Polymorphobacter megasporae: one gene and its partners. The protein of the gene in region 2 interacts with the protein of the main gene of each other region in a pairwise test. Links are inferred from orthologs where the notes say so. Each region holds a gene or a part of one and is shown on either strand. Other genes may lie near its edges. The genes, in order: dnaQ, KTC28_RS09600 and dnaE.

The links.
Region 1: the proteins of KTC28_RS09600 (region 2) and dnaQ interact in binary tests that used the Escherichia coli proteins (3 or more experiments, as listed by UniProt). The link is inferred for Polymorphobacter megasporae from one-to-one orthologs.
Region 3: the proteins of KTC28_RS09600 (region 2) and dnaE interact in binary tests that used the Escherichia coli proteins (3 or more experiments, as listed by UniProt). The link is inferred for Polymorphobacter megasporae from one-to-one orthologs.

The regions. Positions count from the first base shown.
Region 1 is NZ_CP081848.1:879,430-884,246, forward strand. The notes cover bases 1,271-4,032. They hold dnaQ (DNA polymerase III subunit epsilon), read right to left. Parts: upstream 3,104-4,032; coding sequence 2,438-3,103; downstream 1,271-2,437. Other genes in these bases: KTC28_RS04080 (DUF1491 family protein), read right to left, coding at 1,271-1,316; KTC28_RS04085 (PTS sugar transporter subunit IIA), read right to left, coding at 1,313-1,777; hpf (ribosome hibernation-promoting factor, HPF/YfiA family), read right to left, coding at 1,777-2,352; coaE (dephospho-CoA kinase), read right to left, coding at 3,138-3,713; aroE (shikimate dehydrogenase), read right to left, coding at 3,710-4,032. Outside these bases: KTC28_RS04070 (MmcB family DNA repair protein), read right to left, coding at 1-137; KTC28_RS04075 (cell wall hydrolase), read right to left, coding at 178-819; more of KTC28_RS04080, read right to left, coding at 993-1,270; more of aroE, read right to left, coding at 4,033-4,531; KTC28_RS04110 (Maf family protein), read right to left, coding at 4,528-4,817. UniProt on the Escherichia coli protein: DNA polymerase III is a complex, multichain enzyme responsible for most of the replicative synthesis in bacteria. The epsilon subunit contain the editing function and is a proofreading 3'-5' exonuclease.
Region 2 is NZ_CP081848.1:2,011,384-2,015,631, forward strand. What follows is about bases 1-2,917. They hold KTC28_RS09600 (DNA polymerase III subunit gamma/tau), read left to right. Parts: upstream 1-505; coding sequence 506-2,329; downstream 2,330-2,917. Other genes in these bases: KTC28_RS09590 (2Fe-2S iron-sulfur cluster-binding protein), read left to right, coding at 1-301; KTC28_RS09605 (YbaB/EbfC family nucleoid-associated protein), read left to right, coding at 2,322-2,648; mtgA (monofunctional biosynthetic peptidoglycan transglycosylase), read right to left, coding at 2,661-2,917. Also shown: more of mtgA, read right to left, coding at 2,918-3,350; KTC28_RS09615 (flavin monoamine oxidase family protein), read right to left, coding at 3,374-4,248. UniProt on the Escherichia coli protein: Part of the beta sliding clamp loading complex, which hydrolyzes ATP to load the beta clamp onto primed DNA to form the DNA replication pre-initiation complex.
Region 3 is NZ_CP081848.1:2,860,679-2,866,706, reverse strand. What follows is about bases 994-4,966. They hold dnaE (DNA polymerase III subunit alpha), read right to left. Parts: upstream 4,638-4,966; coding sequence 1,194-4,637; downstream 994-1,193. Other genes in these bases: KTC28_RS13400 (GNAT family N-acetyltransferase), read right to left, coding at 4,734-4,966; KTC28_RS13410 (alkaline phosphatase family protein), read left to right, coding at 994-1,093. Outside these bases: more of KTC28_RS13410, read left to right, coding at 1-993; more of KTC28_RS13400, read right to left, coding at 4,967-5,276; KTC28_RS13395 (hypothetical protein), read right to left, coding at 5,273-5,989. UniProt on the Escherichia coli protein: DNA polymerase III is a complex, multichain enzyme responsible for most of the replicative synthesis in bacteria. This DNA polymerase also exhibits 3' to 5' exonuclease activity. The alpha chain is the DNA polymerase catalytic subunit.

The DNA of each region.
Region 1 (4,817 bases), 1.1 Mb from region 2 along the record:
TCGGTCAAGGGGGCGATCCCTGCATGCCACAACAGCCGCGAAACGCCGCGCGCGACGTCCTGCGCGGTGCAGGACGTTGCGCGATCACTATCGGGGGCAATCTGACTGTCGGGGGCGAGTTCGGGAACGCTGGCCATCGGCTCAGCGTATCAGAACAAGCGGGGAACGAAAACCGTTTTAGCGGTAGAAGACGTGGTTGCCGATCGTGCTGACCTTGTGGAGGTTCGACCAGCTAGCGTTGATCCGGGTCGCATGAAACGACACGGCGCGCGGGGCGACGACGTCCCAGGCCGCGGTGGCAGCGATCGCAGCGATCGCCTTGGCGGTCTGCCAGTCACGCGACGCGGCGGGGGTGCGGCTCTTGTCGAAGCTGAACTGGCCGTGCTGGGCGATGACGCCGCAGACGCTGTCGGCGAACTTGCCCGACGCGACGCGGTTGAGGATCACCTGGGCGACGGCGAGCTGCCCTTCGAGCGGCTCACCGCGGGCTTCGAAATAGACGGCGCGGGCAAGGCACTCGCGATCGCCGTAGGCGGTCGGCTGGGTGTCCATCGTGCGGGCGACGAGAGTGGCAAGCTGCGCCGGGCGTGGCTCGGCGGCGGCATCGCTCTCGGCGATCTGGGGGACGTTGGCCGTCGAATTGGCGGTCGTGTTGTCGGCTGTCGTGATGTCGGCGGCTGGCTGAGTGGTTTCGACGGTCGTGGCGACGATCGGGGCCAGCGCGAGAGCGGCAACGGGGAATTGCCCCGCGGCCGGAAGAAGTGTCACCGCGACGGCCAAAGCGGCCAGACGGGCGAGAATCGGGAACCTGAAGGTCATTCGTTCGCTTGCTACCCACGGCGTTCCCGGATCCGCTCGGCATCGATCCGAATGATCGTGCGTCGCTGGGCTGAACCCGGTTCGGTCCGCTTGGGCTGATGATCACCGGACCCGCCCACGGTTCCGGCACTCGATGCCGTTCGTGGTGAAGACCGGTTCACATTGTAGCAAGCTCAGTCGATTGTTTCGTCGATGAACCGTGCCGGATCAGGGGTGTCCAGTTCAATTACCCAAAGATCGGGGTCGAAGCCGCGCTGCCGGGAGACCCAGGAGTCGACCGAGTCGCCGGTTGCCGCGGTACGCCAGACGTACGATCCCGACTCGCCGAGCGCGCGCGACAGCGCACGAACGCTCCCCGATCGATCGCGGTGAATCAGGACGACGCTGCCGGCAACGGCGTCGCCACGGTGGACCACGGTGGCGAAATCCCCGGCGGCGTCGACCCGCCGGAGCAATGCGCTGGTCCACGTCCCCGCCGACAGGCGGGGCTCACTCACGCCGCCTCGCTCCGCGCGTCGCCGGTGACGAGCGCGTACAGCGCATCGGCTGACGCACTGCCGCGCAGCTTGGCGCAGAAATCGCGGTCACGCAGCGCGCGGCTGACGCGGGCGAGCGCCTTCAAATGTTCGGCGCCCGCTCCGGTCGGCGCGAGCATCAGCACGACGAGATCGACCGGAAGCCCGTCGAGCGCGGCAAAGTCGACCGGCGCGGCAAGCTTGGCGATCACCGCGACGATCCGCGGCAGGGTGTCGAGCCGGCCGTGCGGGATCGCCGTCCCCGCACCAAAGCCAGTCGACCCGAGCGCCTCGCGGGCAAGAATCACCTCGGCGACATACCCGTCGTCCTGGCCGGTCAGCCGCGCCGCGTGCGCCGCCATCGCCAGAAGCACCGCGCGCTTGTTGACCGCGTGCAGGTCGAACTGCACCGCGGGCGAGATCAGGTCGCCGAGGGCGATCATCACACCCTCGGCTCGACCCAGCCGATGCTGCCGTCTTCGCGCCGATAGACCATGTTGTGGACGCCCGACTTGCTGTTCTTGAACAGCAATGCGGTCGTGTTGCGCAGGTCGAGCATCATCACTGCATCGCTGACCGTCGCCTCGGGAATGTCGACGCGGGTTTCGGCGATGATCAACGGATTGTCGTCGGCTTCCTCCTCGGGCGGCGCGGCGAAGATCGTGTAGGCGGCGTTGTCGAGGTCGGTCTGGCTCTCGACGGCGCGCGCGTTACCCGGACCGTTGCGGTCCTTCAGGCGGCGCATGTAGCGGCGGAGCTGCTTGTCGATGCGGTCGGCGGCGCCGTCGAACGCGGCGTGCGCATCCTGCGCTTCGGCGCGGCCCTTGAGGATCAGGTCGGACATCACGTGCATGACGATATCGACCGCAAAGCCACTGTGCGGGGCCGGGCTCAGCGTGACGTTGGCACCGATCGCTCGGCTAAAATACTTGTCGGCGATGGCGCGCAGCCGGGTCTGGACGTGCTCGCGAAAAGCGGCCCCGGCGTCGACCTGATGGCCTGAAACGCGGATGTCCATATTCGTCTCCTTGTGGCGGGCGGTGGCTCTAGGCCCGGCCCCGGATGCCGTCAATCAGCCGGGGTCGACTGGGAATTAGGCAACGCTACGACAACCAGACCGGGTCCTTAAGTCCCCCGATGAACGCGGCGTGGCGGGCGAGTTCGTCGGCGGATGCCGCATGCGCGCGCGCCGCGACTAATGTCCGTGGCGCCGCGGCTTCCTCGACGACCGCATCGGCGGTGAGGTCGAACCCGATCTGCCGCCCGCCGGTCAATTCGACATAGACCCGCGCGAGCAGTTCGGCATCGATCAGCGCGCCGTGCTTCGACCGTCCCGACAGGTCGATGCCGTAGCGATTGCACAGAGCGTCGAGGGTATGCTTCGCCCCCGGATGCTTCTTGCGCGACAATTCGAGCGTACACACCGCCCGATGCGCCGGGATCGCCGGCATTCGCGCGCGGCGCAGCTCCCAGTTGAGGAATTCCATGTCGAACACGGCGTTGTGCGCCACAAGCGGCGAATCCTCGATGAAGGCGAGGAAATCGTCGACCACCGCCTCGAACACCGGCTGGCCGGTCAGAAACGCCGTCGACAGGCCGTGGACGCCCTCGGCATCCTTTGGCATCATCCGGCAGGGATCGATGTACGAATGGAAGCTGCGCCCGGTGGCGACGCGCCCGCGCAATTCGATCGCACCGATCTCGACGATACGGTGGCCATCCCCGGGCATGATCCCGGTCGTTTCGGTGTCCCAGACAATCTCGCGCATGACTCTATCTAACGTCGATCCGACCCCAGACAAGTCAAAGGCCGGCGACGATCTCCTTGACCGCCCGCCATGTCGCGATCGTCGACCCGCCGTTCTGGATGACGATATCGGCGAGCGCCTGTTTTTCCGCGTCGGGGATCTGCTGCGCGAGGATCGCCTCGAACTTTTCCGCGGTCATGCCGGGTCGCGCCATGACGCGATCGCGCTGCACATCCTCGGGGGCCGAGACGACCGCGACAAGGTCGCAGTCGTCGTCGCCGCCACGCTCGTAAAGCAGCGGGATGTCGAGGACGACAAGCTCGCGGGTCCGATAGCGGAAGAGGAAGCGGGTGCGTGCCACCGCCACGAGCGGGTGGACGATGTCCTCGAGCGTCTCGAGCCGGTCGCTATCGGCGAACACCTCCTGCCCGAGCGCGGCACGGTCGAGGACGCCGTCGACGACGACGCCAGGAAACGCTGCGGCGATCGGGCCGAGCGCTGCACCGCCCGGCGACTGGAGTTCACGCACAACGGCATCGGCGTCGAACACCGGCACCTTCAACCGGCGGAACATCGCCGCGACGGTCGACTTGCCCATGCCGATCGAACCCGTGAGGCCAAGGACGATCATGCGATCAGCAACGCGCGAAGCTCCGCGTCATGATCGCGGGGGGCGGGGGCACCATAGAACAGCTCGAACGCGGCGGCAGCTTGTCCGACCAGCATCTGGAGACCGTCGATGGTACGCAACCCGCGGGCGCGGGCGGCCGCGAGAAGCGCGGTTTCGAGCGGAGCGTAGACCATATCGAAAACAACCGTAAAGGGGTGCGTAAGTGTACTCTGTACATTTTCGTACAATTCAGGCTGTCCGTGCATGCCACGGGGAGACGCGTTAACAATTAGGTCAGCAAGGGCAAAACAGCTGCCAATACTCTCTATCGGAACTCCAGTCGCGACGATGTCGAACTCTCGCGCGGTTTCCGCCGCCAGCCTCGGATTGCGGCTGACGACTAAGATTTCGCGATGGCGGGTGCCTGACAGCGCCGCGAATGCTGCGCGCGCTGCACCGCCGGTCCCGATGACGACGATCACCGATCCCGACAGATCGATCCCGCGCAGCGCCTCAGTGACGCCATCAATGTCGCTGTTATAGCCGCTTCGCGTGTCGCCCTCGACCACGACGGTATTGACCGCCCCGACCCGCGCCGCTCGCGGATCGACCCGGTCGAGAAAACGCATCACCTCGACCTTGTGCGGCGCAGTTACATTGACCCCGGACAAGCCCAGCGCCGGCAACGCGTCGATCGCCGTGCCGAGATGTTCGGGTGCGACCGGGAAGCGCCCGTAATCCGCGTCGATCCCCAGCTTTGCCAGCCAGAAGCGATGGATCAGCGGGGACTTCGAGTGCGCGACCGGCCAGCCGATGACCCCCGCAGAGGCAAAGCTCACGCCGCCAACTCGCCGCGCGTTCGTAGGTAATCGAGCACCGCCAGCAGCGGCAGCCCCTGGATGACGAACGGGTCGCCGCTGACCTTCGTGAACAATTGCGCCCCCAGCCCCTCGATCCGGTACGTTCCGACGCACCCCAGCACCGCGTCGCCCTCGCGGTCGAGATAGTCCGATATGAACGCATCCGAAAGCGACCGCATCGTCAGCCGCGCGGTGTCGCTCGCTCGCCACACTGCCACGCCGTCCTCGGCGATCACCGCCGCCGCGATCAGCCGGTGCTCGGCCC
Region 2 (4,248 bases):
GCGCGTTGTCGAGATCACGGCTCCGGCAGGCACCCGCCTGCTCGACCTCGCGCAGAATAACGACCAGCCGCTCGAAGGCGCGTGCGAGGGGGCGATGGCGTGCTCGACGTGCCACGTGCTGATCAAACCGGAAGATTTCGACCGGCTGCCGAAAGCGACCGCCGAGGAGGAGGACATGCTCGACTTCGCCTACGGGGCGTCGCGCACCTCGCGACTGGCGTGCCAGATCTGGCTGACCGACGACCTCGCCACGCTCGAGGTCAAAATGCCTGCCGCGAGCCACGACATGACCGGGCGCTAGGCACCAGGAGTCCCGGCCGGGCGCAGCCGGTGCTTGCGTCGCGCCGCCGCCTCGCCCATATCGGTCGCGGGAGTCGGGCGGGCAGAGTTATCGCCAACCCGGTCAGGTCCGGAAGGAAGCAGCCGTAACGAATCCGCTCTGGGTCGTTCCCGGCTCCCACCCAACGCCGTTGCAACCGACTGCCGAAGGCTTCACCACTGCGCCATGAGTGAGCTGTTCGCCGCCGCCGCCGAAGCCCCCGCCGCTCCCCCGGCGGTCGAATATCGCGTCCTTGCCCGCAAGTACCGCCCCGGCGACTTCGCCTCGCTGCTTGGGCAGGAGGCGATGGTGCGGACGCTCGGCAACGCGATCGCGCGCGGGCAGCTGGCGCAGGCGTGGCTGCTGACCGGCGTGCGCGGGGTGGGCAAGACCTCGACCGCGCGGATCATCGCCAAGGCATTGAACTGCATCGGCCCCGACGGCACCGGCGGCCCGACGATCGCGCCCTGCGGGGTCTGCGAGCCGTGCGTCGCGATCGCCGCCGGGCGCCATATCGACGTCATCGAGATGGACGCGGCGTCGAACACCGGGGTCGACGACGTCCGCGAGATCATCGAGGCGGTGCGCTATGCCAGCGTCTCGGCGCGCTACAAGATCTACATCGTCGACGAAGTCCATATGCTGTCGAAGAACGCGTTCAACGCGCTGTTGAAGACGCTCGAGGAGCCGCCGCCGCACGTCAAGTTCATCTTCGCGACGACCGAGGTCGGCAAGCTGCCGGTCACCGTCCTGTCGCGCTGCCAGCGCTTCGACCTGCGCCGCATCCCGAGCGAGATGCTCGCCGACCATTTCGCGCGGATCGTCGCGCTCGAGGACGCGACCGCCGAGCCCGAGGCGCTCGCGCTGATCGCGCGCGCGGCGGAGGGATCGGTCCGCGACGGGCTGTCGATCCTCGACCAGGCGATCGCGCACGGCGCGGGGGCGATCACCGCCGTTGCCGTCCGCGACATGCTCGGCCTGTCGGACCGCGGCGCGGTCCGCTCGCTGATGGCGCTGCTGCTGGCGGGCGAGGCAGCGTCGGCGCTGTCGGCGTTCAAGGACAGCTACGACCTCGGCACCGATCCGGCGCAGGTCGTGCAGGAACTGCTCGAACTCGTCCACACGATCACGCGGTTCAAGGTCGCCGACGCCGACGACGCGGCGATGAGCGCCGAGGAGCGCGCGGTCGTCCGCGACTGGGCGACGCGGCTGTCGTTCCCCAATCTCCACCGGCTGTGGCAGTTATTGCTCAAGGGGCTGGCCGAGGTTCACGCCGCGCCGGTGCCGGTGCAGGCGGCGGAGATGGCGCTGCTACGGATCATCCACGCGAGCGCGCTGCCCGATCCGGGGGAGCTGGTCCGCAAGCTGACCGAGCGCGGGGAGGATGGGCCTGCCGCGCCCGCCCTTCCACACGCCGCGCCCGCTGCTCAGGGTATTTCCGCACTTTCAGCCGTCATCCCGGCGCAGGCCGGGACCCATCTCGCCACCGGCACGGCTCGCGGAGATATGGGTCCCGGCCTGCGCCGGGACGACGAAAGGGGGGAGGGATCGTCCGCTCGAGCGCCAATTGCGCCGCCAGCGGCAAGTGCCTCGCCTGCGCCATTCCCCACGCTCCCCACCGACTATCCCGGTCTCGTCGCGTTGATGGAGGAATCTCGCGAACCGCGCCTCGCGCACGTCCTCCACGACGTCGTCCGGCTGGTCGATTACGCTCCGCCGACCCTGACGATCGTCGCGCCGTCCGACCTCGGCCCCGGCTTCGCGCAGCAGCTGATGCTCGCGCTCGGCAAGGCGACGGGAGGCACGCGCTGGACGGTGACACTGGCGCGCGACGGCGGCGCGCGGACGCTCCACGAACAGGCCGAGGCGCGGATCCAGGCGACGCGCGACGCGGCGATGGCCGACCCGCTCGTGCGGCAGATCCTCGCGGCATTCCCCGACGCGACTTTGCTTGGTATCGATGCCGCCGACCCCGACGATTTACCGCACAGGAATTCAGCCGATGCCTAACATGGACGACATCATGAAGATGGCGCAGGGCCTCCAGGCCGACATGGCCAAGGCGCAGGCGAGCCTCGACGGGATCGAGGTCGAGGGCGCGGCGGGCGGCGGTCTGGTCAAGGTCCGCGCGACCGCGAAAGGCCGCATCATCGGCGTCGACATCGACCCGTCGCTGCTCAACACCGCCGACAAGGACATGCTCGAAGACCTGATTGTCGCTGCGTTCAACGACGCCAAGGGCAAGGCCGACGCCGTCGGACACGCCGAGATGCAGAAGATGACCGCCGGCCTGCCGCTGCCGCCGGGGTTCAAGCTGCCGGGGATGTAACCCAGCGCGGCTTCAGTCCGCCAGGCACCCGTCGATCGCATCGCGCCGCACCACCCCGATCCGCCGCTCGATCGCGCGGGCGTGGCGCTTGACCGCGCCGTGGAGGGCGGCGGCGTCGCGCTTGATCGGCTGCGGCAGGATCGCGGCGATGCGCGAGGCTTGCGCCGGGCTCAGCCGGGCGGCGCTGACCCCGAAATAATGCTGTGCCGCGGCCTCGACGCCGTAGATGCCGGGGCCGAGTTCGGCGATGTTGAGATAGACCTCCATGATCCGCGGCTTGCCCCACATCGCCTCGATCAGGACGGTGAAATATGCCTCGAGCCCCTTGCGGAGGTACGAGCGACCCGGCCAGAGGAAGGCGTTCTTCGCGGTCTGCTGCGAGATCGTCGAGCCGCCGATGACCTTGCGCGACGTCGCGTTCTTCTCGGCGGCGTGCTCGATCGCGCCGAAATCGAAGCCGTGGTGCGAGCAGAATGTCGAATCCTCGGCGCCGATCACCGCGCGCGGCATCGCCGGCGCGATCTGGTCGAGCCGCGCCCACGTCCGCTCGACATGCTGCCCGGCGAGCGCGTCGCGGATCATCGGCACGGTTATCGGCGGGTCGATCCAGCGATAGGCGAGCGCCCACGCGACCGCGAACAGCACGGCGACTATCGCCACGGTGACGAGCTTGCCGAGGAGCCAGCCGACCGTTCGCACCACCCGGCTCCCCTAACTACGCGGGGCTATTGGGCGACAGCCTCGGGCGACGTCAAGGCGGGTTGCGCCAAGACGGCGAGCGCGGCGGTCGCCGCAGCGACCCCGGTGGCATGCGCGCCGTGCGCGGTACCGACATCGTCGAGCGCGCCTGCCTCGCCGGCGAAGAACAATCGGCCCGCGACCGGCTCGACGATTGCCCGGCGGGCATCACGGCGGCCGGGGCGGGCATGACTCCACGCGCCGCCGATAAACGGCTCGGCGCGCCAGCCGCTGACCGCCAAGGGCCGGAACCGCGCTCGCCAGTCGGATCCGAGCAATCCGCACAACTCGGTGATCATCGCGTCGATCGCCGCCGCCGGGCCAGCGGCGGCGAGGTCGGCGGCGTAGGGACCGCCGAAATAGCTTTCGATCACGGGCCAGCCGAACGGGCGAAGCCGGTGGCTGGCCGAGCATAATGCGCGCGGATGCCCGCGAAGGTGGCCGTCGACAGGGAAGTCGGTCGGCCCGTCGATGTGGAGGAAGACCTTGCCGACGTCGCCGAGCGGCAGGTCGCCGGCGGCGGCGAGGTGGCCGGGCAGTTCGGGGGTGAAAGCGATCCGGGTGAGGACGGCGGTTGAGACGGTGACGATCGCCGTCGCTGCCTCGACGACCCCGGCGGACGTCGTCACGCGGACCGCATCGCTGCCGACCGCGATCGCTGTCACTGCCGTGTTCCGCCGGATATCGAGCCCGACGGCCAATGTCGCGACGGCGGTTCCAAGCCCCTCGCGGACGCGCCAATTATTGTCCGAGGCGGCGGCATCGAAGGCGGCATGGTCGTGGAGCGAAACCGCCCTCGCCGCGACGCCGTCGAGGTAGCCGACGACGGCGTCGACTGCACCCGCCCAGTCGCCAGCAGCGG
Region 3 (6,028 bases), 850 kb from region 2 along the record:
CCCCATCGTCGCGTATAATGCGGCGCTCGCGGCGAAGTGGCTCAAGGCCGCGCCGAAGTGGGTGCCGCTCGACCCGCGGTGCAAGGTCGACCTCGGCGCGCGGCGCTATGGGCGGCTGACGGTCGACGACGAACTGCCCCCGCTCGGCTGGATCGCCCCCGCACCGGGGACAGACTTCTCGAAGGACAGCTATTTCCAATCGTGGTTCCGCGCGTCGCCGATTTACGACCAGGTCGCGCTCGACCTCGCGACGCAATTGATCGCGACGCAGAAGCTCGGCCAGGGCGGCGCTCCCGACGTCCTCGCGATCAGCCTCAGCGCGACCGATTACGTCGGCCACCGCTACGGGGCCGAAAGCGCCGAGCAATGCGATAACCTCGCGCACCTCGATGCGATGCTCGGAGTGTTCCTCGGCAAGCTCGAGGCGCTTAAGATCCCTGTCCTCGTTGTGCTGACCGCCGACCACGGCAGCATCGACGTTGCCGAGCGTGTCGCGGAGCGCGGCTTCCCTGCAGTCCGGGTCAACCCGAAGACTCTGATGACCGAAGTCGGCGCGGCAGTGCAGGCCGATCTCAAGCTCGACGCCAGCCCGCTCGCGGGCGACCCGTACGAGATCACGATCGTTCCGCCTGAAGGGGCGAACGCCAAGCTGATCGAGCGGATCGGCGAGGTCACGATCGCAGAACTCCGCAAGCGCCCCGAGGTCGTCGAGGTCTACACCAGGGCGCAGGCGCTCGCCGGTCTGCCGCCGAAGGGCAAGCCCGCCGACGAAATGACGCTGCTCGAACGCATCGCCGAGTCAACCGATCCGGTCCGCAGCGGCGACATCATGGCGGTGCTGCGGCCGTACACCACGCTCGGCGACCCGCAGTCGCTCGGCGACACCGTCGCCGGGCATGGGTCGGTGTGGAACTACGACCGCCGCGTCCCGATCCTGTTCTGGTGGCCGGGAGCCGCGGGCTTCGAACAGCCGCTGCCGGTCGAGACGGTTGACATCGCGCCGACGCTGGCGGCGGTGGTCGGGGTGAAGACGCCGATGGTCGATGGGCGCTGCCTCGATCTCGATCGGACCGGGGCGACGACCTGCCGGTAGGACGGCCGCCCGGAGCTTATTGTGTCATGCGGCGATGGCACTAACTTCATTGGTCTCTGCCGCGAAGACATGATCTTCGCCGCATAATCGGGAGACCCTGCTAACTCGCCGCCATCAACCGTACCCCGGCGACCCCGCGCAGCCGTTCGACCTTCGCCACGACCTCGTTGTCGATCGCAAAATCCATGCCGAGCGACAGGTTCGCGCGGCCGCCGCCGCCGAGCGGGACCAGCGCGACGATCTCGCCTTTGCCCCCTCGCCTGCTCGACACCAGCCCTGCGAGCGCGTCGATCCCTGCCCCTGACAGCTCGACCGTCAGGCGGCAGCGAGACGCCTTCGCCAGCGCGGCGAGCGGCTTGACCCCTCGGATCGTCACGCGCGGGGTGTCCTCGCCGGGCCGCCACATCAGCTCGGCGTTGACCAGCACCGCGTCGGCGGCGGCATGCGCGGCGACGATCTGTGCCTGCGCGGCGTCGTCGAAGCAGCTCGCGACATACTGGCCGCTCGCGTCGGACATCGTCAGCAGCAGATACTTGTCGCTCTTGCCGTTCTGCGGGGTCCGCCACTTGAGGTCCTCGATCAGCCCCGCCATCGTCGCTGGCAGTCGCCCGCCCCCGGGGGGTGGCTCGACCGTCGCGCACTGGGCATAGGTTCGTGCGCCGTGGGCGGTGAGAATATGCGCGAAGCCCTCGACCGGGTGGCCCGAGAAGTAGAAGCCGAACGCATCCTTCTCGTGTGCCATCGTCTCGGCAAGGGTCCAGCCCATCCCCGGCGGCACGAGCATCGCCAGCCCGCGGTCGTGGCTCTCGCCGAACATCGCGACCTGCGCGCTCTCGCGGGCGGCGGCGGCGTTCTGCGCGGTGCCGAGGATTGCCTCGGCGAGCGCGTGTACCCCGGCGCGGTTCTTCTCGATCCCGTCGAATGCGCCGCCGCCGACGAGTGCCTCCAATTGGCGCTTGTTGAGCAACTTCGGGTCGACCCGGCGCGAGAAGTCGGCGAGCCCGGTGAACCGGCCGCCGCGCGCGCGCTCCTCGGCGATCCCCGCCATCGCTTTCTCGCCGACGCTCTTGAGCGCCGCCAGCCCGAAGCGAACGCCGCTGTCCTCGACAGTAAAGTCGGCGTCGCTCGCGTTGATGCACGGCGGCAGGCACGGCACCGCCATCCGCCGCATGTCGTCGACGAAGATCGCCAGCCGGTCGGTGTTGGTGATGTCGAACGCCATCGACGCGGCGTAGAACTCGACCGGATGGTGCGTCTTGAGCCACGCGGTGTGGTAGCTGACGAGTGCGTACGCCGCGGCGTGACTCTTGTTGAAACCGTATCCGGCGAACTTGTTGACGAGCTCAAAGATCGCCGCCGCCTGGCGCTTATCGACGCCGTTCTTCGCCGCGCCATCGGCGAAGCGCGCCTTTTGCGCCTGCATCTCGGCGGCGATCTTCTTGCCCATCGCACGGCGCAGCAGGTCGGCCTCGCCGAGGCTGTAGCCAGCGAGGATCTGGGCGATCTGCATCACCTGTTCCTGGTAGATGATGACGCCGTAGGTTTCCTTGAGGACGCCCTCGAGGCTCAGATGGAGGTAGTCGGGCACCTCCTCGCCATTCTTACGGCGGCCGAAGCTCGGGATATTCTCCATCGGCCCCGGGCGGTACAACGCGCCGAGCGCGATGATGTCGGCGAAGCAGTCGGGCCGGACCTGTGTCAGCGCGCGCCGCATGCCCTCGGATTCGAACTGGAACACCCCAACGGTATCGCCGCGCGCGATCAGCCGGTAGGTCTCCTCGTCGTCAAGCGGGAGCGCGGCGAGGTCGAGCACGACGCCCTTCGCCAGCAGCAGTTCGCGGGCGCGTTCTAGTACCGACAGCGTCTTGAGCCCGAGGAAGTCGAACTTGACCAGCCCGGCTTTCTCGACCCACTTCATGTCGAACTGGGTCACCGGCATGTCCGAGCGCGGGTCGCGGTACATCGGCACGAGCTGGCTCAGCGGCCGGTCGCCGATGACGACGCCGGCAGCGTGAGTCGACGAGTGGCGCGGCAGGCCTTCGAGCTTGAGCGCGATCTCGAGCAAATGCGCGACCTTGGGATCGCGGTCGCGCTCGGCCACCAGCTCGGACACGCCGTTGATCGCGCGCGCCAGCGTCCACGGATCGGTCGGATGATTTGGGATCAGCTTGGCGATGCGGTCGATCTGCCCGTACGGCATCTGCAGCACCCGCCCGACGTCCTTGAGGACCGCGCGCGCCTTCAATTTCCCGAAGGTGATGATCTGCGCGACCTGCCCACGCCCGTAGCGTTGCTGGACATAGCGTATGACCTCGCCGCGGCGGGTTTCGCAGAAGTCGATGTCGAAGTCGGGCATCGACACACGCTCGGGGTTGAGGAAGCGCTCGAACAGCAGGCCGTGCTGCAACGGGTCGAGGTCGGTGATCGTCAGCGCCCAGGCGACGACCGATCCCGCGCCGGATCCGCGCCCGGGACCAACCGGAATGCCCTGCGCCTTCGCCCATTGGATGAAGTCGGCGACGATCAGGAAGTAGCCCGGGAAGCCCATCCGCGCGATGACGCCGAGCTCGAATACGCAGCGCTCACGGTAGGGCGTCGCCGCGTCGCCGCTCAGGCCGAGCGCCTCGAGCCGCCGGTCGAGCCCCGCCGTCGCCTGCTCGGCGAGCGCGCTCACTTCGGCGGCGGGATCACCCGCGAGGCTCGGCAGGATCGGCTCGCGCGACGGCGCCTTGTACGCACAGCGCTGCGCCACGACGAGCGTCGTCGCGCACGCCTCGGGCAGGTCGGCGAAGAGCTCGAGCATCGTCTTCGCCGGCTTGAGCCAATGCTCGGGGTTCGACCGCCGCCGCTCGGTCGTCTCGACATAGGCACCGTCGGCGATGCACAGCATGACGTCGTGCGCGGCGTGGACCTTGGCGTCGATGAACCGCGCCGGATTGGTCGCGACGATCGGCAGGTCGCGGGCGTGGGCGAGCTCGACGAGTGCGGCTTCGGCCTTGATCTCGATCGGATCGCCGCTCCGGCTCAACTCGATATACAGCCGGTCGGGGAACAGCGCGACGAGCGCGTCTGCATAGGCGGCCGCGTCCTGCCCCTCGGCGAGCAGCCGCGCGAGCGCACCCTCGGGCCCCGCCGTCAGCGCGATCAGCCCATCGGTCCGGCCTTCGAGCTCGGCGAGCGTCAGATGCGGCTCGTCGGCGGCATCGCAGCCGAGATGCGCGTCGCTGACGATGGCGATGAGGTTGTCGTACCCGGTCTTGTCCTGCGCTAACAGCACCAGCCAATCGCACGTCATTCGTCCCGCCGGGGTTCGCGAGCCCGGCCGCTCGAACGCGACGAGCGCGCCGATGATCGGCTGGACCCCCTGCCCGCGGCACGCTTCCGAAAACTCCATCGCGCCGAACATGTTGTTGCGATCGGTCAGCGCGACCGCCGGCAGCTTCATCGTCCGGCACGCCGCCGCGATCGCATCGGGCGTCATCGCGCCTTCGAGCATCGAATACGCCGACTGGACGCGGAGGTGGACGAACGGAGCGTGGGGCATCGGGAGAGGATAAGACGCGGGCGGCGATTCGGCTATGGCACGGGCGACCGCAGTCCGAGATCGCTGTGGATATCGTCGGGGAGCCTCGTGTCCGGTTTAGGCGAGCGGTCCCACGGCAAAGCCTTCGCGGTCGATCGCGTAGATGACGTGGCGTACTATCCCGCTGGGGTAATAGGCGTCGTAGGTGCGGTCGGTGAGCCGTCCGCCGATCTTCTCCATCGCCCGGCGCGAGCGGATGTTCGCCTCGCCGACGAGGAACAATGCGCGGTCGAAATGGCGCAGGGCGTGGCCGATCATCAGCCGCTTCATGTCGGCGTTGGCCGCACCGCCCCAGTGGCTGCGGGCGAGGAAGGTCCAACCAATCTCGACCTCGCCCGGTTCGACGCGCGCGAGATCGTAGCGCGAGAAGCCGATGACAGCGCCCGATGCCGGATCGGTGGCGACCAGTCCGCCACCGCTCGCCAGCGCCTCGTCGAAGAAGCGGCGAAAGACCGGCTCCCGCCAGCGGTCGCTGACCGGGTGGACTGCCCAGATCAGCGGATCGGACGCGACGGTGTAGAGCGCCGCCCAGTCGCCGGGCGCGATCGGACGCAGCGCGACCAGATCGCCGCTCAACGTCGGTTGAAGATCGACGCTCATGGCCGCGGCACCGCGAAGACCGCTGGCGACAACGGCGCAGTGTCGACGCTGTCGATATCGAGCGTCGTCGTGTGCGCCGGATTACCGTCGGTCTGGATCGCGAGGGTCGGCGCGCAGACCCCCGACACGGTACGATAGTTACGCAGCTCGGCGACCTGATTGCCGACGACGATCCGCGCGACCCGGTGGCTCGCCCGATCGATCCATAAGGCGAAGTCTTCGCTGCCGGCCGGGCGAACCGTGACGACGTCGTAGACGGTGGTGCCAACGGTTCGCGGGTCCTCCGCGACGACAGCCGCCGGAAAGCGCGTGGGAAGGAAATACGCAAAATTGCTCAAATAGGCGTCGCGGAGGTGGAGCCGGCTCGGTCCCGATGCAGAGCCGACGTCGACGCCGCCCGCAGGCAGCCGGCGCCACGACGTCGTCCCGTCGGTGCCGATATGGCTCACCGCTGCGCCGCCGGGCTCGGTCCGCATTGCCATCGCGAGGGAGGTGATCGCGCTCCACTCTTCGTAGCTGCCCTCGGGATGACCCGCGATCGTGATGCGTCCGCGCTCGTGCCAGCCGGCAATCCGGTCCCACGCCTGACCGCCGCACGCGGCACGGGCCTCGGCGAGAATGCTCTGCCCACGCGCGACATCGAGCGGAATGTCCGCCGCGACCGCGCTCGTACTCACCGCCAGCATCGCTGCCAGTCGCAAATCTGCCTGCATTCTCGCCCCCGCGCCCCCGAACATCCGCGACCCTAGTCG